Regions from separate parts of the Aeromonas sp. R6-2 genome, predicted to be linked through region 1. Evidence: riboswitches for the same ligand, from Rfam matches in the RefSeq annotation. Region 1 holds a riboswitch; each other region holds the start of a gene.
The links. Region 1 has a riboswitch for cyclic di-GMP ahead of gbpA (N-acetylglucosamine-binding protein GbpA). Riboswitches for the same ligand answer to the same signal wherever they lie in the genome.
Positions count from the first base shown of each region.

Region 2: it holds a riboswitch for cyclic di-GMP, as region 1 does, so the genes downstream of both, AB5Y48_RS02495 (glycosyl hydrolase family 18 protein) here and gbpA (N-acetylglucosamine-binding protein GbpA) in region 1, are expected to answer to the same signal.
Region 3: it holds a riboswitch for cyclic di-GMP, as region 1 does, so the genes downstream of both, AB5Y48_RS17205 (fimbrial protein) here and gbpA (N-acetylglucosamine-binding protein GbpA) in region 1, are expected to answer to the same signal.
Region 4: it holds a riboswitch for cyclic di-GMP, as region 1 does, so the genes downstream of both, AB5Y48_RS19355 (sigma-54 dependent transcriptional regulator) here and gbpA (N-acetylglucosamine-binding protein GbpA) in region 1, are expected to answer to the same signal.

Region 1 is NZ_JBFODE010000006.1:84,137-91,471, forward strand. Features, by position in the region: gene rne (ribonuclease E) at 1-975, opposite strand, end outside; gene rluC (23S rRNA pseudouridine(955/2504/2580) synthase RluC) at 1,394-2,338, shown strand; cyclic di-GMP riboswitch class I at 2,585-2,670, shown strand; gene gbpA (N-acetylglucosamine-binding protein GbpA) at 2,736-4,151, shown strand; gene AB5Y48_RS00705 (nucleoside triphosphate pyrophosphatase) at 4,233-4,814, opposite strand; gene yceD (23S rRNA accumulation protein YceD) at 4,932-5,453, shown strand; gene rpmF (50S ribosomal protein L32) at 5,471-5,638, shown strand; gene plsX (phosphate acyltransferase PlsX) at 5,648-6,667, shown strand; gene AB5Y48_RS00725 (beta-ketoacyl-ACP synthase III) at 6,676-7,335, shown strand, end outside.
Region 2 is NZ_JBFODE010000015.1:17,984-25,318, reverse strand. Features, by position in the region: gene AB5Y48_RS02500 (PAS domain-containing hybrid sensor histidine kinase/response regulator) at 122-3,583, shown strand; cyclic di-GMP riboswitch class I at 3,789-3,876, shown strand; gene AB5Y48_RS02495 (glycosyl hydrolase family 18 protein) at 4,198-6,795, shown strand; gene AB5Y48_RS02490 (M66 family metalloprotease) at 6,865-7,335, shown strand, end outside.
Region 3 is NZ_JBFODE010000063.1:141,031-148,365, forward strand. Features, by position in the region: gene AB5Y48_RS17200 (collagenase) at 1-2,517, opposite strand, end outside; gene AB5Y48_RS17205 (fimbrial protein) at 2,761-3,051, opposite strand; cyclic di-GMP riboswitch class I at 3,138-3,224, opposite strand; gene AB5Y48_RS17210 (fimbrial protein) at 3,772-4,305, shown strand; gene AB5Y48_RS17215 (hypothetical protein) at 4,379-4,705, shown strand; gene AB5Y48_RS17220 (fimbria/pilus outer membrane usher protein) at 4,766-7,300, shown strand; gene AB5Y48_RS17225 (molecular chaperone) at 7,311-7,335, shown strand, end outside.
Region 4 is NZ_JBFODE010000072.1:55,696-63,030, reverse strand. Features, by position in the region: gene flhB (flagellar biosynthesis protein FlhB) at 1-710, shown strand, start outside; gene lfhA (lateral flagellar biosynthesis protein LfhA) at 714-2,789, shown strand; cyclic di-GMP riboswitch class I at 2,990-3,079, shown strand; gene AB5Y48_RS19355 (sigma-54 dependent transcriptional regulator) at 3,190-4,566, shown strand; gene AB5Y48_RS19350 (flagellar hook-basal body complex protein FliE) at 4,577-4,903, shown strand; gene fliF (flagellar basal-body MS-ring/collar protein FliF) at 4,985-6,652, shown strand; gene fliGL (lateral flagellar motor switch protein FliGL) at 6,645-7,335, shown strand, end outside.

The sequences.
Region 1 (7,335 bases):
TGCTTCCAGGTTGGTCTGCAGGGCCGTCTCCTCGATGTCACCACCCTTGGTGGCGCGCGCCGAGTTGATGTCGATAGAGGTCAGCGCCTCGGTCGGATCGATGACGATACTGCCGCCGGAGGGGAGGCGCACTTCACGTTGGAAGGCCGACTCAATCTGGCTCTCGATCTGGAAGTGGTTGAACAGGGGGACTTCACCCTTGTACTGCTTGACCCGATTGATAAAGTCGGGACGCACCAGCTCGATGTGGGCTTTGGCACGCTCGAATACGGTCGGGTTGTCGATCAGGATCTCGCCCACATCGCGACGCAGGTAGTCGCGAATGGCACGCACGATGACGTTGCTCTCCTGGTGGATGAGCACAGGTGCGGCCACGTTTTCGGAGGCCTTGCGGATCGATTCCCAGTGGTTCAGCAGGACGTTGAGATCCCACTCCAGCTCTTCCTGGGACTTGCCCACACCGGCGGTGCGCACGATGAGGCCCATGCCGTCCGGCACGGTCAGCCCGTTCATGGCTTCCTTGAGTTCGGTCCGCTCGTCACCCTCGATGCGGCGGGAAATACCACCGGCACGCGGGTTGTTCGGCATCAGCACCAGGTAGCTGCCAGCCAGACTGATAAAGGTGGTGAGGGCTGCACCCTTGGTGCCACGCTCTTCCTTGTCGATCTGGACGATCACTTCCTGGCCTTCGCGGACCACTTCTTTGATGTTGGGACGACCTTGGTAGGAATAACCGGAGGGGAAGTAAGTGCGGGCGATCTCCTTGAGAGGCAGGAAACCGTGGCGCTCGGCGCCGTAGTCGACAAAAGCAGCTTCGAGGCTGGGCTCTACGCGGGTGATTTTGCCCTTGTAGATGTTGGCTTTCTTCTGCTCGTGTCCCGGACTCTCAATATCGAGGTCGTAGAGCTGTTGTCCGTCAACCAGCGCTACGCGCAACTCTTCTTCCTGAGTCGCGTTGATTAGCATTCTTTTCATTGAGTTCTCATTGTTGTGTCATGTGTGTTCCTTCACACGCTCCTGTCCTGCGCCGGCCTCGGGTCTGCAGCATACGGTGGCAACCTCCCGGTTGGGGTACGCATGAGGCGCAACAAACTTGGGCGCATCGGTCATGCCCTGATGTAGCAGGGATGAAAAGGATTCCAGTGTGAAGACAAAACGGTTTTGTGCACTGCGCTCACCCTGCTGCAACATCGCTCCTTGGCACAGGGACTTCGCTTGGCCTGACGGGCGGAATGGGAGATGAAACGCCCACGTTGTACAAGGCTTGAGCGGTCTTACAAAACCGTCGTTATTATCCCATTTAAATCGGTTTCATAGCAAGGCAGCAATTTTCACGCTTTTTGCAAAAACAGGGCAGCCAAGGGTGGGGGGAGGGTGCTAGAATTCGCGGCCTATGACACAGATCACACAACAAGTGCAGCTGCTCACCATCGAGGCTGAGCATGAAGGGCAGCGCATCGATAATTTCCTCAAGACTCAGCTTAAAGGTGTCCCCAAGAGCCTGATTTATCGCATCCTGCGCAAAGGCGAAGTTCGCGTAAACAAAAAACGCGTCAAGCCCGAGTACAAGCTGGAAACCGGAGATGAGGTGCGTGTGCCGCCCCTTCGGGTTGCAGAGAAAAATGAGCTGCCATCGGCCAACCTTGGCAGCATACAGCGTCTCGAAGGTCAGATTCTGTTTGAAGATGATGCCATCATAGTGCTCAACAAGCCTTCAGGTATGGCGGTACACGGTGGCAGCGGGCTGAGCTTCGGTGTCATCGAAGGACTGCGGGCCCTGCGTCCCGAGGCCCGCTTCATGGAGCTGGTACATCGCCTGGACCGTGACACCTCGGGCGTGTTGCTCATTGCCAAGAAGCGTAGCGCCCTGCGCAGCCTGCATGAGCAGCTAAGGGTCAAGACCATGCGTAAGCAGTATCTGGCGCTGGTCCGTGGCTGTTGGCAGTCCCACGTCAAGGTGATCACTGCGCCGCTCAAGAAAAACGAGCTGCAGTCGGGCGAACGCATCGTGCGTGTCAGTGCCGAGGGTAAGCCCTCCGAGACCCGTTTTCGCATCGTGCGCCAGTTTGCCGAGGCAACCCTGATGGAGTGCAGCCCCATCACGGGACGTACTCACCAGATCCGCGTGCATACCCAGCACGCCGGTCACCCAATCGCCTGTGATGACAAGTATGGCGAGAGGCAGTTTGACGAAAAAATGCGTGAAAAGGGGCTCAATCGCCTGTTCCTGCACGCCTGGCGCCTCACCTTCGCTCATCCGGCCGACGGGCGGGAGATCAAGGTCGAAGCCCCTCTTGGCGAGTCACTGGACGCCTTCTTGAATACTCTGGAGCGATAACCGCTCGCTTGCGCTCCCCACCGCCCCCGGTGGGGAGTCGTTTCTCATGGGGCGTTATCTGCCCTTCTGCACTGGCCGTATGCCGCACCGAATTCCCAAAATGTCAGATTTGGTCATAACAAATCAGTCAGTTATGGCTATATTACCGGTTTCGTCCTGCGCTGTTATATCTGTCATTGATTAAACGATCGCACATGAGATGCTTCGTGAGTCGAAGAAAGTCGATCCCCGACGTTTTCGATCACACAGGTCATTTGGCAAACTGACTCGAAAGGTCAGGACGCAAAGCCTCCGGTCTAACGGCACATGCCCATGATAGCGGGGTTGCCATTGGTGCTTTGGCGCCAGTGCGAAAGCCAAGTGACTGTCTTTCAACTCATGTTTTTGCGAGGAGTGTATGACAGCCACCCATCTCAGAGCCCTGGCTCTGCTCTGTACCCTTGGTGCCAGCAGTGCCGTAGTCGCTCACGGTTACATCAGTACCCCCGAATCGCGCAATGCCTTGTGCAAGAGCGGCGGCAATATCCAGTGCGGCGCCATTCAGTGGGAGCCTCAGAGCCTGGAGGCGCCATCGGGATTTCCTCAGGGAGGGCCGCCGGATGGACAGATCGCCTCGGCAGGTCACCGTCAATTTGGCGAGCTCAATGCCCAGACCAGCGATCGCTGGACCAAGCGCGAGGTGAGCGCCGGCCCCTTGGCGATCACCTGGACCTTTACCGCCAACCACGTCACCCGAAACTGGCGTTACTACCTGACGCGCCCCGAGTGGGATCCCAATCGTCCACTGACCCGCGACGCCTTCGAACCCACCCCCTTCTGTGTCATCGATGGGGGTATGAAACAACCTCCCAAGGTGATGACCCACGCTTGCACCTTGCCAGAGCGCTCCGGCTATCAGCTGATCCTGGGGGTATGGGAAGTGGGGGACACCAGCAACAGTTTCTACAACCTCATCGATGCTCGCTTCCGAGGTGGTGAGCCGCCTTCCTCGCCCTGGCAGCAGGGGGGGGCCATCTACCCCTCACTGGATCTGGAGATGGGAGACCGGGTATTGACTCGGGTCTTCGATGCAAATGGAGAGCGCGCGGATCTGCAGACCACGCTCACCATCGCCAGTGAAGAGCAGGGGCAGAAGAACAACTGGGCACATGCACTGGCGAGTCGCATCAATGCCGAGCAGGTCAATATTCGGGCTGGTCAGCAGGGCAGCGATGGCACCTTCAATCCGGTGTATGGGCAGAACCTCCTCTATCTCAAACAGGGAAGCGGTCTGGAACGCGTCGAAATCCAGGTTGAGCAGCAGCAACCACCCCTCGAGCAGAGTCTGTCGATTGGCACTCTGCCGAGCGATCATCTGCTCAATGAAGGCAAGTTGACCCTGGATTTTATCGTGACGGTGCGAGGGGAGATGACGGTAACGGCCACGCTGTATGATCACGGTGGTGTTGCCCGTGGTGAGGTAAGCCAGGAGCTCTCCAATGAGCAACGTACCTTGAGCCTGGCGCTTGAGGGACTCAGTGCCGGCCATCATCAGTTGGTCGTGAAGGGGATCCCCAAGAAGGGTGGGGATGCACTGCAGCAGACCGCCGATCTGATGTTCAGCGAGGTGGGGCAGAGTTACGACTACCGCTTCCCGGAGGGACTCAAGCGCTATGAGGCGGGGACCCGGGTGCTGCAGCCAAAAGATGGTCAAATCTACCGCTGCAAGCCCTTCCCCTATAGTGGTTATTGTACCCAGTGGACCAGCAGCGCCACCCAGTATGAGCCAGGTAGCGGCTCCCATTGGCAGAGCGCCTGGGACAAGGTGAATTGACCCGTATCAAGAGACGCAATGAAAGGAAAAGAGGCCGTCAGGCCTCTTTTCCATAATTCGCAAGGGGTAGCCTCACCCTTGTCAGGGGAGGGCGAGTCCGTGGCGCTTGAAGAGCTCCACCAGGCCGATAAGGGGTAGCCCTATCAAGGCATTGGGATCGCGCCCCTCGAGTGCACTGAATAAGGTGATCCCCATGCCTTCACTCTTGAAGCTCCCGGCGCAGTCATAGGGGGTCTCGGCCAGCAGGTAGCGGGTCAGGGCGGCCTCGTCGAGGGTGCGAAAATGGACGGTAAAGGGCTCTACCAGAGAGTGATTCTCACCGCTGACTGCATTGATCACACACAGGCCAGTGTAGAAGATCACGCGGCTTCCCTGGGCCGCCTTGAGCTGGGTCAGGGCGTTGTCGAAATTGCCGGGCTTGCCGAGGATGCGTCCATCGCAGACGCACACCTGATCAGAGCCGATCACCAACCCATGATCACGACCATCGGCCACCGCCTGCGCCTTGCTGATGGCCAGTCTGAGTACCAGCTCGGGAGCCGTTTCTCCGGGCAGAGGCGTTTCATCAACACGGGGTGCTTCGGTGTCAAATGCCATCCCAAGTTTGGCCAGCAAGGCCGCCCGATAGCGAGAAGTGGAGGCGAGGATCACTTTTTCTGGCATACTGTTATTCCGATGAGGGCAGGTCCCGGCATTCTAGGGAGTTGTGCGTTAAAAATCATCGCAATAAATGGTTTTTCCTTTGACTATAACCTCTTGGAACTATATCATTCGCGCCCTATGCAAAAGGTGAAGTTGCCCGTTAAGGTTGATCCAGTCCGTAGTGCCTTGAAGCTCCTCGATTATGTCGGGGTTGTGGAAAAGTCGCAGATGCCCAGGCTGGAGGAATCAACCGCAGGCTTGCTCGGTGATGTGGATGTGTCACTGCACTTTGGTAAAGATGTCCAGAGACTGACCGTTATGAAAGGCACTGCCCATGCCGAGGTCAATCTGGTTTGCCAACGTTGTGGAGAGTCATTTGCCCACCGTTGCGAAGCCGAATTTGTCTACACTCCGATGTTCGAAAGAACTGACGAGGAAGAGCTGCCGGAAGCTTATGAGCCCATTGAGTTGGATGAAAATGGGGAGATAAACCTGCATCAGATCCTCGAGGATGAACTCATCCTCGCCCTGCCTCTGGTACCCATGCACCCTGTGGATGAGTGCCCGAGAGGGAAGATGGAGATGAGCTGGGGTCATATCGAACCTGCTGATGAGCGCCCGAATCCCTTTGCAGTTCTTGAAGAACTCAAACGTAAGTGAATTAGGAGTTAGCCTAAATGGCCGTACAACAGAACCGTAAAACCCGCTCCAAGCGTGGCATGCGTCGTTCCCACGATGCCCTGACCGCTGCTGCCCTGACTGTTGATCAGACCAGTGGTGAAACCCATCGTCGTCACCACGTGACTGCCGATGGTTTCTACCGTGGCAAAAAGGTTATCGCCTAAGGCGAGCCCTTGTCTGCGCTCACCGTTGCGTTAGACATGATGGGGGGAGACAACGGCCCCCCGGTTACAGTGCCTGCCTCCGTGCAGGCACTGTCGCTTATGCCCCAGTTACACCTTGTGCTGGTTGGGGATCTCTCACGTTGTCATGATCTGCTCTCGCGGCACGGTTTGCTTACCCACCCCCGTGTGCGCCTTCTCCATGCCAGCCAGGTGGTCAGCATGGGAGACAAGCCTATCCACGCATTGCGTCACCTCAAAGACTCCTCCATGCGCCTGTCACTCGATCTGGTCAAACAGGGAGAGGCATCGGCCTGTGTCAGCGCTGGTAACACCGGCGCTCTGATGGCCATGGCCAAGTGTGTGCTCAAATCACTGCCCGGTGTTGACAGGCCGGCTCTGGTCAAGGGGTTACCCCATATCCAGGGGGGACGCACCTACCTGCTCGACTTGGGCGCCAATGTCAGCTGTGACGCCGACAGCCTGCTGCAGTTTGCCGTTATGGGATCCGTGGTGGCCGAGCGGGTGGAGGGGATAGCCAGACCCAGAGTGGCGCTGCTCAACGTGGGGGAAGAGGAGATCAAGGGCAATGACCTGGTGCGCCACAGCGCCGAGCTTATCGGCCAGTGCCCGGCCCTCAACTACATCGGCTATGTGGAGGGTAACGAACTCTTCACCGGCAAGGCGGATGTGATCGTCTGCGATGGTTTTGTGGGTAACGTGGCCCTCAAGACGGCCGAAGGGGTAGCCCGGATGATGGGGCGCATGGTGGGCGTTGAGGGTTCGAGACGCACTTTTATTGGCCAACTCGCCTCATTTCTGCTCAAACGACGCTTTAAAACCCTGAACCCCGACCAGTATAACGGCGCCAGTCTGTTAGGATTGCGCGGTATTGTGGTAAAAAGTCACGGCAGCGCCAACGAGCGCGCCTTATGTCACGCGATCATGCTGGCTGCGGAAGAAGTCAAAGCACAACTCCCTGCCCAAATAGCCGATCGCCTGGAAACTGTCCTCTCCGACAGGGATCAATAAACACACATATGCATAGCAAAATTCTGGGAACCGGCAGCTATCTGCCCGCCTCGGTGCGCACCAACGCCGACCTTGAACAGATGGTGGAAACCAGTGACGAGTGGATCGTGGAGCGTACCGGTATTCGCGAACGCCGCATCGCCGACCAGGGTGAAACCGTCGCCAGTCTGGGCTGCAAGGCGGCTCAGCGCGCCCTCGAGGCTGCCGGACTGACCCCGGCCGATCTCGACATGATAGTGCTGGCCACCACCAGTGCCGAAAACGCCTTTCCCGCTGCCGCCTGCGAGCTGCAGGCCATGCTGGGCGTGACCAACATTCCCGCCTTCGATGTGGCCGCTGCCTGTGCCGGCTTCACTTATGCGCTCGCTATTGCCGATCAGTTCGTGAAATCCGGCGCTGCCCGTCACGTTCTGGTGGTCGGGGCCGACGTATTGTCGCGCATGTGCGATCCCAGCGATCGCGGCACCATCATCCTGTTTGGTGATGGGGCAGGGGCCGTGGTGATCGGCCGTTCCGATACGCCAGGCATCCTCTCGACCCATCTGCACGCGGATGGTCGCTACGGGGATCTGCTCAAGCTGCCGCAGCCACGTCGTGGCATGAGTGGCAGCGAGTTGGAAGCCTACATGTACATGAAGGGCAACGACGTCTTCAAGGTGGCGGTGACC
Region 2 (7,335 bases), on a different contig from region 1:
CAAAGGGTATATATCGAAAAACAATAAATATTCCTGTTCGAGAAGGAGTGACATTTTTCGATGACCTCTCTAGACTGCGGTCTATCTCGCCTAAATTCTCAATCTTGACAAGAGGTTAGTGATGCAACAGGGATGGTTGCTGATCGGGGTTTCGCTGGCCTATCTGGGGCTCTTGTTCCTCATCGCCTATGTGGCCGACAAGCACCGCCGGGCCCGTCTGCCGGGTCAGCCCCTGCTCTACAGCCTGTCGCTCGCCGTCTACTGCACCTCCTGGACCTTCTATGGCACGGTCGGCCAGGCGAGTCTGGACCCCTGGTCCCCCCTGCCCATCTATCTCGGTCCCATGCTGGTCTTCCTGCTGGGATGGCGGGTGTTGGCGCGCCTCATTCTGGTGGCCAAGCGTGAGCACATCACCTCGATTGCCGACTTTATCGCCGCCCGCTATGGCAAGTCCCAGCATCTGGCCATGCTGGTGGCCCTGGTGGCGATCCTCGGGGTGCTGCCCTATCTGGTGCTTCAGCTCAAGGCGATCGTCATCGGCCTGGAGCTGTTGACCAACGGGGCGGCGGGGGCCAGCACGGGAGGCGGGCGTGCCGGCCTGGCCCTGGGGGTCGGCCTGCTGCTCGCCCTCTTTAGCATACTGTTTGGCACCCGACACCTGGACGCCACCGAGCACCACAGGGGCATGGTGGTGGCCATCGCCTTCGAGTCCGTGATCAAGTTGCTCGCCTTCCTGCTGGTGGGGGGCTTCTCCCTCTGGCTGCTGTGGGGAGAGCCCAGAGTCTGGCAGACGGCGGCGAGCCAGGAGTTCATCCGGGGAGCGAGCGAGCTGCGCGGCAGTCAGCTGCTGGAGCTGGCTATCTACACCCTGCTTGCCATGTGCGCCATCGTCTGTCTGCCGCGCCAGTTTCATGTGACTGTGGTGGAGAACAATCAGGGGCATGATCTCCACTGGGCGCGTTGGCTCTTCCCCGTTTATCTGTTTCTGATGGGGATCTTCATCTGGCCCCTGGCTCTGGCCGGTCGCCACTGGCTGGGGGAGGGGGTCTCGCCCGATACCTTCGTCATCAGCCTGCCCCATACCCTGGGTTACGACGCCGCGGCGCTGCTCGCCTTCCTCGGGGGGACCTCGGCCGCGACCGGCATGGTGATCGTCTCGACCCTGGCGCTCGCCATCATGGTGAGCAACGATCTGGTGTTGCCCCTGCTGCTGCGCCGCTATTGGCAGCGACGCCAGGACGATCGGCTCGGTCGCCTGCTGCTGCGGGTGCGCCGGGCCGCCATCCTGCTCATCCTGCTGGCCGCCTGGGGGCTCTACCTCTGGCTCGGGGAGATGACCAGTCTCTCGGGGATCGGCTTTCTCTCCTTCGGGGCGGTCGCCCAGTTTGCGCCGGCCCTGCTGCTCGGTCTCTACTGGCGTCGTGGCAATCGCAAGGGGGTCTACCTGGGGTTGATCCCCGGCCTGACCCTCTGGCTGCTGACCCTGCTGCACGAGAGCGGCATGCTGGCCGGCTCCCCCCTGGCGAGCCTGTTGGCACCGCCGGATCTGCCCTGGCTGCGGGAGGTGAGCGTCACCGCCTGGTGCCTGCTGCTGAGCCTGCTGCTCAACCTCGCCGGCTATGTGGCCGGGTCACTGCTGGCCAGGCCCGCAGTGAGCGAGCGGCTGCAGGCAGCCAACTTCGTCGGCAAGCCGAGCCGGGACACCTCGGCCCTCTATCAGGCCCGGGTGACGGTGAAGGAGCTGGAGATGCTGGCCACCCGCTTCCTCGGACCGAGCCGGGTCAAGCGTGCCTTCGGCCGCTTTGCCGCCGAACGCGGCGGCACCCTGGCCCCGCACATGCAGGCCACTCCCGAGCTTATCGTGCATACGGAGCGGCTACTGGCCGGGGTGTTTGGCACCTCGTCGGCACGCTTGGTGCTCGCCTCCGCCCTGCAGGGGCACAACATGCAGCTCGAGGAGATCGCCACCATCGTCGATGAGGCTTCGGATCTGCTGCGTTTCAACCGGGATCTGCTGCAGGGGGCCATCGAGCACATAGGCCAGGGGATCTCGGTGGTGGACAGGGAGCTCAAGCTGGTGGCCTGGAACCGTCGCTACGTCGAGCTGTTCAGTTATCCTCCAGGTCTCATCCAGGCGGGGCGTCCCATCGAAGAGATCATTCGCCACAACGCCAGTCAGGGGCTGTGCGGCCCCGGGGAGATCGAGGCCCAGGTGGCGCGGCGGGTGGCCCACATGCGCAGCGGCAGCCGCCACGTCTCCGCCAGGGAGCGCCCGGATGGCCGGGTTATCGAGATGCAGGGCAACCCCATGCCGGGGGGCGGCTTCGTCATGACCTTCACCGACATCACCCCGTTTCGCGAGGCGGAACGGGTGCTGCGTGAGGCCAACGAGCTGCTCGAGGCCCGGGTCGCCGAGCGCACCCGCGAGCTCTCGGCGCTCAACACTCAGCTGTTGGCGGTCAACCAGCAGGTGGAGCGGGCCAACCACTCCAAGAGCCGTTTTCTCGCCGCGGTGAGCCACGATCTCACCCAACCCCTCAATGCCGCCAAGTTGTTTGCGTCGGCCCTGCGCGAGCAGCTGCCACCGGGTGAGCCGGCGCACCTGGCCGAGCGCATCGACACGGCCCTGGAGGCGGCCGAGGATCTCATCTCGGACTTGCTCGATATCTCCCGCCTCGAGGCCGGCAAGTTCAAGGCGCGCAAGAGCGACTTTCTCCTGGCCGGGGTGCTGGAGACCCTCCAGGCGGAGTTCGGAGTGCTGGCCAAGGCGGGCGGGATGGACCTCACTGTGGTGCCCTGCTCCCTGACGGTTCACTCGGACGCCAGGCTGCTGCGCCGGGTGCTGCAGAACTTCCTCACCAACGCCTTTCGCTACAACCCGGGGGGCAAGGTGTTGCTCGGCTGTCGCCGGGTCGGCGATCGAGTGCGCATCGAGGTATGGGACAACGGCCCCGGCATACCGCAAGAGAAGCAGAGCGAGATCTTCGAGGAGTTTCTGCGCCTCGACCACTCCCGCACCGCTATGGAGCAGGGGCTTGGACTCGGGCTGGCTATCGCCCGTGGCATCGCCACCGTGCTGGGCCATCAGATAGGGATGCGCAGCTGGCCCGGGCGTGGCTCAGTCTTCTCCCTCACCCTGGCCTGCGTCGCCCCCCTCGGGGTCAGCCTCAGGCCGAGTATGCCTGTGGCCGCCAGCGACTCACTGCTGGCGGGGTGCCGGGTGATCTGCATCGACAACGAGCCGGAGATCCTGCTGGCCATGGAGTCCCTGTTGCGCCGCTGGGGATGCGAGGTGCGCTGTGTGGCGGATGCCGAGGGGGCCAGCAACGCCGTGGAGAGCGGGTTTGTGCCGGATCTGGTGCTCTCCGATTACCACCTGGATCGCGGACAGAGTGGTCTGCAGGCGCTGGAGCGGTTGCGGCTTCTTCATGGTGAGCCGATCCGCGGCATCATCATCAGCGCCGATCGTAACCCGGATCTGCTGCGCCGTATCCGGGAGCAGGGCCACGGTTATGTGAGCAAGCCGGTCAAACCTCTCAAGCTGCGAGCCCTGATGAACAGCCTGCTTGGCGACGTGGCGTGACGCAGCTCCCATTATTCATCACCGAATAGAAGTGGCTTGTTGCAGTGGAAACGGGGGAGTTAGCCCCCCATTGGGGGATGTTTATCGTCCGTTTCCCGTAACAGGACCACTTTGAATACTTATCACCTGTCATTTTTACTAGGTGGCCTTTCTTCCTGCTCCCCCCCTATATTTGGTATGCGATTTATTTTCGTCGCGAAACAAGTTGTGTTAAGGGCAAACCGGTCGAAAGGTCGGGACGCAAAGCCTCCGGTCTAAGGGTCTGAAAGACCTAAGATAGCGGGGCCTCCACGGGTTGTTGGGCCGCCTTTGCCAAGGGGTAGCCCGTACCTGTCCGTTGCGTTCACCTGTTCGGCTATTACCGGGGTAGCGCCTCCTCTGGCACTGCTCCCGGTGCAACCTCTCCCGATGATGTATCGGGCGATGACCAAAAAAACGACACAATTTCGAAAGCAGCGGTATCGCCGGGTGCCTATAACAGGCACACCTCGATGCCAACGGCTTGCTGCAATGCTGCTCTGATCATCTGGCCTTGCCCTGGGTCCGATGGCTCGGCGGTGATACACCCTCGTGCCAAGCGGGGGAAAACTCCATAACAAACAGGGATTTTCACTATGCTAAGTCCAAAACTCACACCGCTGGCCCTGCTGGTCGGCACCCTGGCGGCGACCACTGCGCATGCGGCGGCACCGGGTAAACCCACCATAGGTTGGGGTGAGACCAAATTCGCCATCATCGAGGTGGATCAGGCTGCCACCGCCTACAACAAGCTGGTCAAGGTCAAAGACGCTGCCGATGTCAGCGTGAGCTGGAACCTCTGGAGTGGCGATGTCGGCCAGACTGCCAAGGTGTTGCTCGATGGCAAGGAGGTGTGGTCCGGTCCGGCTGCGGCCTCCGGCACGGCCACCTTCAAGGTGAGCAAAGGGGGGCGTTACCAGATGCAGGTGGCCCTCTGTAATGGGGATGGCTGCACCCTCTCAGACGCCAAGGAGATAGTGGTGGCCGACACCGACGGCAGCCACCTCAAACCCCTCAAGGCGCCGCTGCAGGAGAACAACAAGCCCTACGTCAACAAGTCGGGCAAGGTGGTGGGCGCCTACTACGTGGAGTGGGGTGTCTATGGTCGCAAATTTACCGTCGACAAGATCCCGGCCCAAAACCTCACCCATATCCTCTACGGTTTCACCCCCATCTGCGGTGGTAACGGCATCAATGACAGCCTCAAGGCCATCGAGGGGAGCTTCGAGGCGTTGCAGCGTGCCTGTGCCGGTCGTGAAGATTTCAAGGTGGCCATGCACGATCCCTGGGCCGCCATCCAGATGCCCCAGAGCGGCCTGACCGCCTATGACGAGCCCTACAAGGGGAACTTCGGTGCCCTGATGGCGCTCAAACAGGCCTACCCGGATCTCAAGATTCTCCCCTCCGTGGGCGGCTGGACCCTCTCCGACCCCTTCTATTTCCTCGGTGACAAGAGCAAGCGCGACACCTTCGTCGCCTCGGTGAAAGAGTTCCTGCAGACCTGGAAGTTCTTCGACGGGGTGGATATCGACTGGGAGTTCCCGGGTGGACAGGGGGCCAATCCCGGCCTGGGTGGGCCGAACGATGGCCAGACCTATGTGACCTTGATGAAAGAGCTGCGTGCCATGCTCGACGAGCTGGAGGCCCAGACCGGGCGCAAGTATGAGCTCACCTCGGCCATCAGTGCCGGTGGCGACAAGATCGCCAAGGTGGACTACAAGGCGGCCCAGCCCTACATGGATCACATCTTCCTGATGAGCTACGACTTCAACGGCGCCTGGAGCAATACCGAGTTGGGTCACCAGACCAACCTCTACGCGGCGAGCTGGGATCCGGCCACCAAGTACACCACCGACAAGGGGGTAAAGGCGATGCTGGATCAGGGGGTCGAGCCCGGCAAGCTGGTGGTGGGTGCCGCCATGTATGGTCGGGGCTGGACCGGGGTGAGTGGCTATCAGGCCGGCAACCCCTTCACCGGTACCGCCACCGGCCCGGTCAAGGGAACCTGGGAGAACGGCGTCGTGGATTATCGCGACATCGTCAACAACCGTATGGGCGCAGGCTGGGAGAAGGGGTATGACGAGATGGCCGAGGCCCCCTATCTGTTCAACGCCGGTACCGGCGATCTGATCAGCTTCGACAACGACCGCTCGGTCAAGGCCAAGGGACAGTACGTGCAGGCCAACCAGCTGGGTGGTCTGTTCGCCTGGGAGATCGACGCCGATAACGGCGACATCCTCAACGCCATGCACGAAGGGCTCGGCAATGGGGATGGTGGCACCACTCCGCCGGTCAACAAGCCGCCGGTGGCCAATGCCGGCAGCGATGTGAGCGCGACCGGCCCGACCGAGGTCATCCTCAACGGCAGCGCCTCTCACGATCCGGAAAATGGTGTGCTGACCTACAGCTGGAAGCAGCTCTCGGGCCCGCAAGCCTCTCTGCTCGACGCCAGTCAGGCCAAGGCCAGAGTGGTGCTCGACGGGGTCAGTTCCGACATCAATCTGGTGTTCGAACTGACCGTCACCGACGATCAGGGGCTCAAGGCCAGCGATCAGGTGGTGGTGACCAACAAGGCACCCCAGCCCAATCTGCCTCCCGTGGTCACTGTGCCGGCCAGCGCCAGCGTGGAGTCGGGCAAGCAGGTGACCATCCAGGCCAGCGCCAGCGATCCCAACGGGGACGCGCTCACCTATCAGTGGACGGTACCCGCCGGCCTCACCGCCACCGGGCAAACCGGTGCCACCCTGGTGGTCACAGGCCCGAGCGTTACCGCCGATACCCCCTATGATCTGACCCTGACCGTCTCCGACGGCGCGCTGGATACCAGCGTGGCGACGCGCCTGACCGTCAAGCCTGCCAGCACCGGGGGCGGTTGCCAGACCACTGACCCGGAGGCGGCCAACTGGCCTGCATGGCAGGGGAGCAAGACCTATAACGGCGGCGAGAAGGTGAGCCACAACCAGCTGGTGTGGCAGGCCAAGTATTGGACTCAGGGCAACGAGCCGAGCCGTACTGCCGACCAGTGGCAGTTGCTGAGCCAGGTACAGCTCGGTTGGGATGCCGGTGTCGCCTACAACGGCGGCGATCGGGTCAACCACAACGGCCGTCAGTGGAAGGCCCAGTACTGGACCCGCGGCAACGAGCCCGGCAAGCACGACGTCTGGCAAGACGTGGGAGCCGCCAGCTGTAACTAATCTTCGTGAATACCCGGGGCATGCCGTTGGTATGCCCCACTTCCCACCCCGTCAACAACGAGAACAACAATGCGTATCACACACACGACCAGGCTCATCATGGCGGCCCTGGCAGGCCTCTCTTTACCTGCTGCCGCCACCCCCCTTCTCTTCAACGACACCCGGGGGCCCAACGATCTGGTGGGCTCTCTGGCGGCCCGGGTGCAGTTTGCCCAGAGCCAGATTCTGCCCGCCCATCCCGGGGAGGGAGATCGTCAGCCCACCCTGACTGCGCTTCGCAAGAGTCTGCTGCTGGTGCAGCCACTCCAGTCCGACGGCGTGACGCCGATGCAACTCGAGGCCCGTAACGGGAGCGGCCAGCTGCTTGGCACCCTCTCTCTGGCGCCTCCCTCGGCCCTGCCCCGGACCGTCTATCACCTCTCCGGTGTGCCGGACGAGGGGGTGGACTTCACCCCGCCCCAGGGGGATCCGCTCATCATCAGCAGCAGTGCCGAGCTGGCCAGACTGGATGACAAGAGCGGCGCCTTCCTCGGGGAGAAG
Region 3 (7,335 bases), on a different contig from region 1:
GAGGAAGCGGTGCACCGTATAGGACCAGGAGTAGACCATCTCGCTGCCGCTCTCGTAGTCGAGGTGCAGTATGGATTGCAGCGACGGGCGTTGTCCGGCCGGGCTCTGGGTGACGGCGTTGAGGCCGCGGGCGAAGCATTGCCCATGGGCAATGTACTCTGCCAACCCCTCGGCCCACCAGGTGGTGCGGTTGAGCGGGTAGTGGCCGAAGTTTCCATAGAGATTGAAACGGCCATCCAGATAGTGAACATACTCATGGCGCAGGTTCCACACCTGGAAGGCGGGGCGCTTCCACTGCGCCTCATAGGCGAAGAAGCGGGCCTGGTTGTCCTGACGGGCCGGCTCCCCCTCGATATAGATGCCGCCATTGTCCGTCGACACCCCATCAAACAGGGCACCGCCGTAACGGTTCCAATCATCGGAAGAGTCGAAGATTACCAGCTCGAGGGAGCGGTTGTTATCGTCGGCAACCGGTTGCCAACCTGTCTCCATCACCCGATGGAAACGCTGTTCCTCATCACCCAGCTCGCGGCAGATCTGCTCGGCCTGTGCCTGATCCAGATCCTGGGCACGCAGTGAGAGGGTCGGCGAGCAGGTGTGGCTGAACGGCAATATCTCCTCGACCCGGATGGGAGTGCAGTAGCCGGCCAAGGGGCCTTCGCTGCACGCCGCGGCGCTGCGATTGGTGTGACGCAGGTAGTAGGTCGAGAGGGTGAGCGAGACCTCTTCCAGCAGGCGGGCACTCTGGGCGCCGCCGGGCACCAGGCCGTGTCGGTTCAGCAGGGCGATCACATCCCGATCCAGACTGTCGCGATAGGCCTCACTGCCGCTGGCGTCCTGGTCCTGCATCATGCGGTAGAGGCGGGTGTAGGTATCGAGTATGTTATTGAATACAAACAAATCAGCCTGTCCATCCCGGCGCTTCCACAGGGCCAGCTCGCTCTCCCCCAGCGCCAGCATGGCACGGCGCAGAGCGGGCTCTTGCCCGATGAGGGCGGGGCCGAAGTCGGCATCGCGCGAGTGGGAGCTGGCATAGTCGATCAGATTGAGCAGCTCAAACAGCCCATCGGCCCACGGCTTGTGGCCATTGATGACGGCCGCATGCTGTACCGCGTAGTCGAGGGCGCGGATCAGTTGGGCCGGCATAGGGGTGGCAGCCTGACGGAAGGCCATTTGCCCGAGTTGCCCCTGTGCGGCGACGCTCCAGGCCTCCAGCACGGTGCCAGCCTCATCCTGCGGCTCATTCCCCAGCAGAGCCGGGTGGTTGAGCAGGGCGACCATCACCCGGGCCAGTGCGCGAGCGGTCTCGTTGCTCTCTCTGGCAACGCCACCGAAGTAGTTGTGGGCACGCACATAGTAGAGCAACTTGTCCATGGCGGGGTGAGTCGGCCGGTTGGCGTCCAGCAGGGCTTGCATTCCCCGAATGGCGGCCATCAGCTTGGCATCGTCGTGGCCATAGTTTGCCTGCCATGCAGGCTTGTCGGCGCCGCTCACGTCGGCGACCAGTCGTGCGGCCTCGGCGTCGAGGAGGTCCAGGTCCGGCTCTGTGGGTTCGGCGCAGGGAAGGCCATTGGCCTTGCGGCAGTCGAGCTGCTCCTCTGTGGTGGCCAGCACCAGAGGCTGGCTCAGGGTCTTGGCCTCTTGCCAGCTGTCACTTTCTGGCAGTGGCTGCCACTCGTTTTTGTCGGCTGGCATCATATAGCCGGTGTCATGCAGGGTGACATTGATCTGGCTGCCGATGGGCAGCAGCTGGCGGCAGGTGCGGACGGTGAGGGTGTTTCCCGCCTCTTCACGGGTCCTGGGCTCGCCACACTCCTCAATGGCCTGGGCCGGATCCGGTTGCCATTGATGCTGGCGCCACACATGCAGCTCGCGCACCATCTTGGCGGCGGTGCTCTCACTCTTGGGTGAGAGCCGATAGAAGATGTGATCGAGGCGACCATCCCGCTCACTGGGGCTCTCTTCCATCACCTGAAGCTGCTCCCATTGCCTGGGATCGTAGTGCCATTCGTCACTCGGGCAGCGCCCCTTGGCATCCAGCTGGCAGCGATCCAGCTCCACCTCTTCCTGACCCAGCGCGAGGGCTTGCGGCAGGGCGAGGCGATCGCCGCGCCACCCGGTCGGTGTGTCGGGGAGCGCACTCCATCCCGACGATGAGAGGCCGTAGCCGAAGTCCTGGCTCTCGGCCTGAATCAGGGTGCCGGCCTTGAGGCTCAATTCGCACAGCTGGGTGCGGATCCGCCACCCTTGCTCTATCCGGGTTTGCTTGTCACCACATTGGCGCTCGGCTTGTTGTTTGAGGCCGTCGATTTGCCAGCGATAGGTGCGGTAGATGTGCATCTGCTGCCAGCGGGCCGACGACGTAGTGGCCGTCAGGCGGAAGAGCTGGGTGCTCTGCGTCGATTCGAATTGGCGGGTCTCGGGGGCGCTGGCGCCATATTGGTGCCAGTCGGAGGGACTATAGGCTCCGGCGAGGGGCGCTGCGAGCAGGCAGAGGCTGCCGATCAGGGTTCGCACAGTGTAACTCCTTGAATGAGGTGGGAAGGAGTTGCACTCTATTTTGGCTTCAATTGGATCGCAATGGGGAAAAAGAAGAGAGGAAAGGGGTCAGACCCCTTACGAAACTGGTATCACCCCATCTCCTTGGGGTTATCGCCCCTCTCCCCATTCGGGTGGGAAGCAACAGGCGGAAATAAAAAACCTGACATGGATCACACCAGCCCTCCCTTTGGATAGAGAGGGGCTTCTGCCTCGTCACGATCAGAGGTAGCTCACCGTCACTATGGCCACATTGCTGTTCGTGGGGGAGACGCGATAGTCGATCTGGCTACTGATGGTTGCCAGTGAACCAGAGTGTTGCAGCATGGTCATATCCAGATCTTGCCGCTTGGCTCCTGAGTAGCAGGTAATGCTGTCACTGGTGATGGAGCAGGGCGCCTCGTTGATGTAACCGTTGAAGGTCACAGTGCCGTTATCGGCGTGGGCTGCAAAGGCTGCCATGGTGAGCAGGGAGAGTGAAACGGTGCGTTTCAGTGCGGTTTGGATATTCATAGTCTGTCCTTTTCGATACAAGTCGTTGTTCGAAAAGGGCAACGCAATCTGAAAGACAAAGAGATCAGAAGCACACTCGTCTTCCTAATGGCGGCTCCGCTGTCTTAGGTATTGCTACCCTTAGACCGGTGGCTTTGCGTCCCGACTTTTCAATCGGTTTGCCCTTTACATCATGTCTAGAGCATATCATCCCCATTTGAGAAATCAATTGAGCAATAAATGTGTGACTGTCCCGGAGTGAGTGCGCTCTGCTTCAGCTCTGGTGGATGAGGGAGCTACTTGCGGGGGAGGGAGGCATTTGGGTGTGCATTGAGCAATAACTCTAGTTGTTTCTGGTTTGTTGCCGGAGTGTTTTAATCCTGCTTTTCGTTCGCGATGTGTACAAATTGCGTGCGATGACAGTCAGGCTCCAGGCCGCAACAACAATGTTCATGATGTTTATATCATCTTGATTTTAAAGCGAATTTAAAAGAATCTCTATTAATTAAAATGTATTTGATACGCATCAAGGTGATGGATAACTTTGCCCCCGAGACGACGCTATGGGATGTCTTCGGCGGGCTTGGGGAGCGGTTTTCACTCCCCCTGTGTTGATGCCGATGACAGGTCGTTTCGCGGGGCTTGGCCCCAATACAGCCGTTCAAAATTTGGGTGGTGACTCCAGGCCACCCCTTTTTTTCGGCTTCGACACGTAAGTCATGAATAAAAAGGTATCAACGAATGAAAGCGAATAAGATTGTAGTTGCGATGGGTGTCCTGCTGATGGCTGGCGCTGCCTCTGCTGCAGGCCAGGGTTCCGGCAAGGTCACCTTCAATGGCGAAATCATCAATGCCCCCTGCTCCGTGGCTCCCGAGTCTGTTGACCAGGTCGTTGAAATGGGCCAAATCAGCACCAAGGAGCTGGTCAAGGGTGGCGAGTCCAACTCCAAGCCGTTTAGCATCAAGCTGGAAAACTGCGAGATCACCGAGGCCGATGATGCCGTCAAGGTGACCTTCAGCGGTGCCCAGGATCCGGTCGACAGCAGCCTGCTGGTGATCGGCGGCGGCCAGGCTGCCGGTGCCGGCATCAAGATGACCGCTCCGGGCGGCGCTCCGATCGTTCTGGGTACTCCGACTGCTGCCTACAAGCTGGTAAACGGTGACAACCAACTGGACTTCAGCGCCGTGCTGAAGGGCTATGAGGATCAAACCACCAACCCGCTGCAGGCTGGCGCCTTCACCGCGACCACCAACTTTACTCTGGCCTACGAGTAATTCTTTCTGACGTGTGATACCGGGTGCAGTGGCTTGGCCACTGCGCTTCACCCGTCATTACCGGAGTTGCGCCATGAAGATGACTCTTGTCACGCTGCTTGGTCTGCTGGCCTTGCCTCTGGCGGCCGAGGAGTTGAGCGGTACTGTGACAGAACCCGCCTGTGCCCTGATCCTGGAGCAGGTCAACCCGTCTGATCTGGTTCTGGGGGTGAGTGGCTGCCGCATCGATCAGAATGCCGGTGGTGTTTTCCCTTTTATGGTCAAGTTGCAGCGCAGAGACCCGCGGGGGGGGAATATCTCCGAATCTCCGAGAACGTCCCAGCATGAGCGTCGGCTCGAGGTTCACCTCGATGAGACATTCGAAGGCGATACGGCCCTGCTCGAAGTTCGATATTTGTAAGCCTTCCGGCTTGTGTAGATACCACGAAATGTGAGTCTTATTATGTGTTTAGAGTGATGTATGAGTCATTCAATATTAAGTTTTGTCACTGAGCACCAGCGAATTAAAGCGGCACTTTTGATCGGGGTGGCTGCGCTGTTGTTATTGGCAAAGAACGTATGTGCCGAGACTGAGTTTAATATTGATGCGCTCGATCTTGATGAACGGACCAAGATAGATCTCTCCCAGTTTGCCCAGGACGGGTATATCTTGCCGGGGGATTACTACCTCGAAATCGAGATCAACAAGAATAAGTTGCCCCTGCAGAAGGTACCTTTCTACGAACGGGAAGGTGCCGGTAGTGGAGGTGTCGCCTGCATCTCTCCCGAAGCGGTCGAGAAGATGGCGCTGACCGATGATGCCCGGACCAGGGTGGGCCGTTGGCATGACGGTGAGTGTGCCGATCTGTTGGCGCTGGACGGGGTCGTCATCTCCAACCGGATTGGGGAAGGGGTGCTGAGGATTGCCATGCCCCAGGCCTGGCTCAAGTACAGCGACCCCAACTGGATTCCTCCGGAGCAGTGGGAGCACGGGGTGACCGGCATGATGCTGGATTACAACCTCAACGTGCAGGCCACCGAGGGGCGCGATACGTCCAACGGCAGCGTCAGTAGTTATGGCACCCTGGGGTTCAACCATGGGGCATGGCGCCTGCGCGGGGATTATCAACTCGCCTCCTACTGGGGCAGCGACAGCCGCAGCAAAAACGAGTTGAACCGTATCTATGCCTTCCGCCCCCTGCCCTCAATGGCCGCCAAGCTGACTCTGGGTGAGCAACAGCTCAACTCCCAGATCATCGATGGTTTCCGCTACACCGGGATCAGCCTGGCCAATGACGAGCGGATGCTGCCTCCCAGCCTGCAGGGGTATGCCCCCGAGGTGAGCGGTATCGCCAAGACCAACGCCAAGGTCACCATCTCCCAGTCTGGCCGCATCATCTATGAGACCAATGTGCCGGCCGGTCCGTTTCGCATTCAGGATCTCGACAGCTCGACCCGGGGCCGTCTCGACGTGCGCGTCGAGGAGCAAGATGGCAGCGTCAGCACCTTTCAGGTGGATACCGCGACCATTCCCTATCTGACCCGCCCGGGTTATGTGCGCTATAACCTGGCAGTTGGCGCACCTTCCGAATCGAGCGACGACGTGCACAAGGTGGATGGGCCTGCCTTCGTGACCGGAGACTTCTCCTGGGGGGTGGCCAACTCCTGGTCTCTCTACGGAGGAACCCTGATCGGTGGCGAATATAACTTGTGGGGCCTGGGTATCGGCCGCGATCTCTATGCCCTGGGGGCCGTTTCGGCCGATATCAGCCAGTCTATCGCCAAGCTGCCCGGTCTCTCGACCAAGATTGGCCAGTCGTTTCGCCTGAACTATGCCAAGCAGTTCGACGAGTATGACAGTGCCATCACCTTCGCCGGCTATCGCTTCTCCCAGCACAATTTCATGACCATGTCCCAGTTCCTCAACAACAAGGAGCGGCTCGAGAACAACCAGAGTCTGGTGGATAGCGATGACTACAACACCTGGGGTGACAAGGAGCTCTACACCATCACGGCCAACAAGACCTTCTGGGCCGACGAGCCGGCCAAGGCCCTGACCGCCTACCTTGACTACACCCACAGGACTTACTGGAGCCACGATGCAGAAGATCGCTACGGGCTGACCATCAACAAGACCTTCGATCTGGGTGACTTCAAGGATATCTCTCTCTATGTCTCGGCCTACAAGACCAAGAATGAGAACTATGAGGATGACAAGAGTGTGACCCTGACCTTCAGCGTGCCTATCGGGGATCGCAAGAACGCAGGCTATAGCGTGCAATCCTCCAATGGCAATGTCACCCATCTGGCGACCTATCAGGATTACAGCCGTCCCAATGACACCTATCAGCTGGGGGCCGGAGTACAGAGCAATGGCCACGGGGTGGTGCGAGGCTACTACAACCATGACGGCGCCCTGAGTGCCCTGAGCCTCAATGCCTACAGCGTACAGAGCGAGTACACCTCGATCGGTGGCAGTCTGCGCGGTGGCCTCACCGTGACCGAACACGGCGCGGCACTGCACCAGGCTACCCGTCGTGGTGGCACCCGTATGATGGTCGATACCGGTGAGGTGAGCGGTGTCTCCTTCAACAATGGTCGTAGCGTCACCAACGCCTTTGGTGTGGCGGTGCTGGGGGATGTGACCGACTATCGCAAGAGTGACACCCGGGTCGATGTGGATTCACTAAGAGACGACATCGACGCCGTCAACGCCATCAGGCAGGGGACCCTGACCGAGGGGGCCATCGGCTACAGCGCGTTTGAGATTGCCCAGGGCTTCAAGCTGCTGGCCACCCTGCGACTGAGCGATGGTAACGTTCCTCCCTTTGGTGCCACCGTACTCAAGGAGAGTGGCAAGATGGCGGCCGTGGTCGACGAAGAGGGGCTGGTTTACCTGACCGGCGTCAAGCCCGATGAATCCTTTGTGCTCTCCTGGAGTGGTGCCCGCCAGTGCAAGTTTGTGGCGCCACACGATGTGACCGACCTGTCGACGAAGACAATCACCTGTCAGTAATGGGATACCGATGAAAAAGTTACTCACCTTCACCT
Region 4 (7,335 bases), on a different contig from region 1:
TGATGGAGCTGGTGAAATCCATTCTCAAGATCACCCTGATAGGCGGGGTGTTGGCCCTGCTGTTGCAGCACTACTGGCCAACCCTGCTGATGATGAATCGCATGCCCCCGCGGGCGGCCATGGAGCTCTCCCTGCGCCTGCTCTCCCAGGCCTTCATCATATTGGGTGGTGTGCAGATGCTGATCGCCGTGCTCGATGTTCCCTATCAGCGCTGGTCTCTCAACAAGCAGTTGAAGATGACCAAGCAGGAGGTGAAGGATGAGCGCAAGAACAGTGAAGGGAGTCCGGAGATCAAGGGCAAGATCCGCCAGGTGCAGATGATGATGGCGCGGGCCCGTATCGAGCAGCGGGTGCCCACCGCCGATGTGATCATCACCAACCCGACCCACTACGCCGTGGCGATCCGTTACGATCCGGCCAAGGCCAATGCTCCCTATGTGGTCGCCAAGGGGATCGACTCCATGGCGGCGCGGATCCGCCAGGTCGGGGAGCAGCACGGCAAGACCATCATGGCCCTGCCCGAGCTGACCCGGGCCATCTATCACTCCACCCGTATCGATCAGGAGGTGCCGGCCGGGCTCTACACCGCCGTCGCCTATGTACTGAACCATGTCCTGCAACTGCAGGCTTACCGGACCGGGCGTGGCAAGAAACCCGCCGCCCTGGCTCCGCTCTATGTTCCTCCCGAGCTGCGTCAACCAGAGAGGTAAGCCGTGAACTGGCGTGTTCTGACCCACTCCTATACAGGTATCCCACTCATGCTGCTGGCGGTGCTGGCCATGATGATCCTGCCCCTGCCGGGCTGGCTGCTGGATGCCCTGTTTACCTTCAACATCGTCCTGGCCGTGCTGGTGCTGCTGGTCTCGGTCTCGACGCGGCGCCCCCTCGACTTCTCGGTCTTCCCCACCGTCTTGCTGGTGGCGACCCTGATGCGGCTCTCCCTCAACGTGGCCTCGACCCGGGTGGTACTGCTCAACGGCCACGAGGGCAATGACGCCGCCGGTAAGGTGATCCAGGCCTTCGGTGAGGTGGTCATCGGCGGCAACTATGTGGTGGGCCTGGTGGTCTTCATCATCCTGATGATCATCAACTTCGTGGTCATCACCAAGGGGGGAGAGCGGATCTCCGAGGTATCGGCCCGCTTCACCTTGGATGCCCTGCCCGGCAAGCAGATGGCCATCGATGCGGATCTCAACGCCGGCATCATGGATCAGCATCAGGCGCGGGCCAGACGCCAGGAGATCGCCCGCGAGGCGGACTTCTACGGGGCGATGGACGGCGCCTCCAAGTTTGTGCGCGGGGACGCCATCGCCGGTCTCCTGGTGCTCATCATCAACCTGATCGGTGGTCTTTCCATCGGTATCTTCCAGCACGCACTGCCGGTGGCGGAAGCCTTCCAGCGCTATGCCCTGCTCACCATAGGTGACGGCCTGGTGGCCCAGATCCCCTCCCTGCTGATGTCCACCGCGGCGGCCATCATAGTGACCCGGGTCAATGACGAAGGGGAGATGACCGATCAGGTGGGCCAGCAGCTGCTCGCCTCACCCCGGGTCATCTATACCGGCGCGGCAGTGATGACCATACTCGGCCTGGTGCCCGGCATGCCGACCCTGGCCTTCCTGAGCTTCGCCGCCGTGCTGGCCTGGAGTGGCTGGCGGGTGAGCCGGCGTCAACCCGCCGCCCCCGAGCTGGAAGCGGCCGAGGAGATCGCCCGGCAGATGGATCTGCGCGAACCCCAGGGGCTGGAGTGGCAGGATCTGCCGGCCCTCGACAGTGTGGTGATCGAGCTGGGTTATCGTCTGGTCTCCCTGGCCGAGCAGGAGAAGGGGGCCGAGCTGCTCTCCCGGGTACGCGGCATTCGCAAGACCCTCTCCGAGCAATATGGCTTCCTGTTACCGGAGATCCGGGTGCGTGACAATCTGCAGCTACAGCCGGAGCAGTACAGCATCAAGCTGGCCGGCGTGGCCCTGGCCGGCGGCAGTGTGGATTGTCAGCGGCTGATGGCCATCGGCAGCAGCCAGACCTATGGAGCCCTGGACGGGGAGCTGACCCAGGATCCCGCCTTCGGCATGGAGGCGGTCTGGATCCTGCCCGATATCAAGGCCAAGGCCCTCAATCTGGGCTACTCGGTGGTCGACTCGGCCACCGTCATCGCCACCCACCTGAGCAAGTTGCTGCGGGAGCATCTGGACGAGCTGTTTGGTCACGACGAGGTGGGCAAGCTGGGGCAGCATCTGGCCACCCAGTCGCCGCGTCTCAATGAGGAGCTCAACCTGGCCCTGACCCAGATGCAGCAGCTGCGGGTCTATCGCCAGTTGCTGCGCGAGCAGGTGAGCCTGGTGGACATTCGCACCATAGCAACGACCCTGCTCGATTCGAGCGAGATCACCAAGGACCCGGTCCTGCTCGCCTCGGATGTGCGCTGTGCCCTCAAGCGCCAGCTGGTGCGCCAGGCCATCGGCCAACGGGACGTGCTGGCGACCTTCACCCTGGATGATCGCCTCGAGCAGACCCTGCTGGCCGCGCTCAGCCAGTCCCAGCAGCAGGGCAAGGTCTCCCTCGACAGCTTCCCCATCGATCCCCAACTGCTGGCCCAGCTGCAGCAGAACATGCCGCTGGTCAAGACCCAGCTGCAGCAGTTGGGGCATCCTCCCGTGCTGGTGGTGATGCCCCAGCTGCGTCCCTTGCTCTCCCGCTATGCCCGCTCCTTCTGCCGTGGGCTCAAGGTGCTCTCCTACAATGAAATCCCCGAAGAGTTGCGGGTTGATGTGGTGGGAACCCTGGGGTAAGGGTTGGGGAAAAGGGCTTCCTCACGGGGAAGCCCCAATTCCTGAACTGGACCTTGCACTCTCCTCAAAAGCCGATATGATCTGCGCCAAACGGTGACGCATAAGCCGTTAAAGACAAAATAATCAAAAGCTTAACAACTAGACGGCTGCTCTGTTAACACGCCGGTGTGCTATGCAGCACCTGCCGCAGAATGCTTGGTTGTTTGAAAAGGCAAACTGAACTGAAAGGTCAGGACGCAAAGCCTCCGGTCTAATAACGCGACAGCGTTGACGATAGCGGGGTTGCCAAGGATCAAGGACGGGTCGCCCTGTGGTGACATCGGGGCTGCATGAATACCGCCTCTCTCCTCTCTTTCGCGTGCTTCCTTTCGGTTCCCAACCTGTTGGGGTTTCCATTTTTATGCACGGTTACACGCATCATGGCGCACTCTTGCACAGTGAGCCCACTATCGCCGCTCACTCGTCCCTGCTCTGGATTGGCAGCGAGGAGGAGACCACCTTCACCGCCCCCGAGGTCACCAGGTTAGCCCGGGTCGGCTTTACCCATCTTCCCGATATCGACCAGGCGCTTGGCTGGTTATCTGCCCATTCCTGCGATCTCATCGTGCTCGATCTCACCTGCCAACCCGAGGTGTGTTGCCGGGAGATGAAGGCGCTGGTCGCCGCGCTCCCCAGCGGACGCCTCATGGTCGCCGCCAACGAGCGCCAGGGGGCTCTGGTGGCCGAGGCGATGCGCTGCGGCGCCGCCGATTACGTCATCAAGCCCTTCAGCGCGCGCCAACTGGCCGATGCCATTCAGGGCGCCCTCCTGATCGATCAGGGGGAGCCCAATCTCATCGCCGTCTCCCGCATCAGCCAGCAGCTGCTGCAACTTGCCCGCCGCGCCGCCAAGACCTCCGCCTCGGTGCTCATCGGGGGGGAGTCGGGGACCGGCAAGGAGTGTCTGGCCCGCTACATTCACGAGATGTCGGATCGTGCCGACAAGCCGTTTGTCGCCATCAACTGCGCCGCCATCCCCGAGTCGATGCTCGAATCGATCCTGTTTGGTCATGCCAAGGGGGCCTTCACCGGTGCCGTCACCGCCCAGCCCGGCAAGTTCGAGGCGGCCAACGGTGGCACTCTGCTGCTCGACGAGATCTCCGAGCTGCCCCTGCCCCTGCAGGCCAAGTTGCTGCGGGTGCTGCAGGAGCGCGAGGTGGAGCGGCTCGGCAGCCACCGCATCATCCCCCTGGACGTGCGCATCATCGCCGCCAGCAACCGGGACCTGCGCGAGCTGGTGGCTCGCGGCGAGTTTCGCGAGGATCTCTTCTATCGCCTCGATGTACTTCCTCTGGCCTGGCCTGCCCTGCGGGATCGCCCGGAGGATATTCTCCCCCTGGCCGAGCACTTCCTGGCCTGTCACGCGCCCCAGCCCGGTTACCGCTTCAGCCTGGAGGCCTCGCTGCTGCTGCAGACCTATCGCTGGCCCGGCAATGTGCGCGAGCTGGAGAATGTGATTCAGCGGGCTCTCATTATGGCGCGAGGATTGCATATTCAGCCCGCCGATCTGATGTTGCCCGGTGTCGTCGCGAGCGAGACCGAGTCGGTCGTCGTAGACGGACTCACCGAGACCCGCCGTCAGGCCGAATTCCGTTATGTGCTGGAGACCCTGCGTCGCTTCGAGGGCCATCGGGCGCGTACCGCCGAGGCATTGGGGATGACCACCCGCGCCTTGCGTTACAAGCTGGCGGCCATGCGTGAGCAGGGCATCGACATAGACCTGCAGATCCAACAATGAGGAAGTGCCCGTGAAGATCGAGATGATGACCTCCCAGGTCGCCCTGCTGAACCGGATGCAGGAGATGGAGCGAATTGCCACCCAGCCCGGGCTGCCCTTATCCGGTGTCGACACCGATCTCTCCTTTGGTCACGCCATGCGTGATGTGGTCAACCGGGTCAACGCCCAGCAGAATCTCTCCTCACGCATGATGACCGCCGTCGACACGGGGCAGAGCGACGATCTGGTGGGGGCCATGGTGGCCAGCCAGAAGGCGGGCCTCAGCTTCTCAGCCCTGATGCAGGTGCGTAACAAGCTGATGACCGGGTTCGACGACATCATGCGCATGCCGCTCTGAGGGTGATTCATGAGTGAAGTGGTAAACAACATGCCTGCCACCGGGCAGGAGCTCGATCTGCGTCAGCGCCTGGAGCAGGGGCTGAAGAAGTGGCGCAGACTCTCTCGCGACAACAAGTCGGTGCTGGCCATCGCCCTGCTGGCGGCCATCGTCGCCGGCACCATCGTCATCATCCTCTGGACCTCGAGCCAGAACTACGTCCCCCTCTACGGCAAGCAGGAGCTCTACGACACCGCCAACATCATGGAGCTGCTCGAGAAGGAGCAGGTGCCGTTCCGCCTCGAGAAGAGCTCGGGGCAGGTCTTGGTGCCGGAGAGCCAGCTGGCCCAGGTGCGGATGGCCCTGGCCGCCCGAGGGGTACGGGCCGCCATGCCGGCCGGCCTGGAAGGGCTCGGCAATGTGACGGGTCTGGGCACCAGCGAATTTATGGAAGGGGTGCGCTACCGTCATGCCCTCGAGGGAGAGCTGGCGCGCACCATCATCGCCCTGGATGCGGTGCGCAGTGCCCGGGTCCACCTGGCCATCCCCAAGCGCACCCTCTTCGTGGGGCGCGACGAGGAGAAGCCCACCGCTTCGGTCATGCTCGATCTCATCCCCGGCCAGACTCTGGATGCGGGCCAGGTGGAGGCGATCACCAACCTGGTCGCCGGCAGTATCCCCGGCATGAAGCCGGGGGCCGTCTCCGTGGTCGATCAGACCGGTCAGCTGCTCACCAGCGAAAACGGGGACAAGATGGTCTTCGGCAAGCTGAGCGTCCAGCAGATGGACTATGTGCGCAAGCTGGAGCAGTACATCCGCCAGCGGGCCAACGACATGCTGCTCCCCATGCTGGGCAGCAACAACTACCGGGTTCAGGTCGCCGCCGACGTCAACTTCAGCGCGGTGGAAGAGACCCAGGAGCAGATCGATCCCAACGGCGTGGTGACCCAGGAGAGCAGCAAGTTCGACAAGAGCGTCGACGCCCTCGCCATGGGGATCCCCGGCGCCCTCTCCAACCGACCGCCCGAGACCCAGGCCAACAAGCAGCCGGCACAAGGGAGTGAGCAGCAGGCACGCAGCAACGACTCGCGCAGCGAGCGCAGTGAACTCACCAAGAGCTATCAGAACAGCCGCTCCGTGACCCATACCCGCTATCAGCAGGGGCGTCTCGAGAAGCTCAATGTCTCTGTGCTGCTCAACAGCCAGGTCGCCCCCAAGGAGGGGTGGAACGAGACCCAGCTCGAGCAGATCCGCCAGATGGTGGAGCGGGCGGTGGGCTTCGATGCCCCGCGTGGGGATGCCATCAGCCTGCAGAGCTTCCCCTTCAGCCAGGAGGTGCTGGTGGCACCGCCTGAATCCACCTGGTGGGAATCGCCGGCTTGGCAAAACTCCCTGCGCTATCTGGTGGGGGGGCTGCTGGGTCTGGTGCTGGTCATCTTCGGCATCCGTCCCCTGGTCAAGCATCTGGTGCGCATTCACCATCCCGAGCCCGTCGTGGATGACGAGCAGGACGACGAGTCGGCCGAGCAGGCCACCGGGGCCATCGCCCACCAGCGTCGGGTTGCCGACGAGCTCGAGGCCCAGCCCATGGCTCATGGCCTGATCCGCCACGAAGGAGAGAGCGCCGCCCTGAGCGAGCTGGATCTCGCCGCCCTGCCGGAGCCGGGCTCCGAGCTCGAGGTGCAACTGCGCCATCTGCAGTTGCTGGTAGACAAGGATACGGATCGGGTCGCCGAGGTGATCAAGGCATGGGTGAGTGGCGATGAATAACATGAACTTCAATCAGGCGGCGGTCGATATCGACATCGATAACCTCGAGAAGGCCGCCATCCTGCTGCTCAGCATGGGAACCGAAGCCGCCGCCAAGGTGATGCAGAAGCTCTCCCGCGACGAGGTGCAGCGTCTCATCGGACGGATGGCCAGCATGCCGAGCGTCAGTGCCAACGAGGCGCGCTGGACCCTGCAGCAGTTCTTCTACGACTACCGTGAGCACAGCGGTATCGGCAGTGCCTCGCGGGAGTATCTGGAGCAGACCCTGGATCTGGCCCTGGGCCAGCGCCTTGCCCGCAGCCTGCTCGACAGCCTGTACGGGGATTCGGTAAGCCAGGATATTCAGCGTCTGCAGTGGGTACCGGCCGAGGTGCTGGCCCGCTTCTTCCGCAACGAACACCCCCAGATGCAGGCGGTGCTGCTCGCCTTCCTGCCGCCCCAAACCGCTTCGGCGGTGCTCGATGCCCTGCCGGCTCCCCTGCACGACGATCTGCTGCTGCGGGTCGCCAACCTCACCTCGGTGAGTGAACACGTGCTGGGTGAGCTGCGTCTGACCCTGGATCGCTGCCTCACCTTCGTGGCGGAGCAGTCCGGCGCCAAGGTCAACGGGGTCAAGCAGGCGGCCGACATCCTCAACCGCTATCAGGGCAACAAGGAGGCGATGCTGGGGCAGCTGCGCGAGT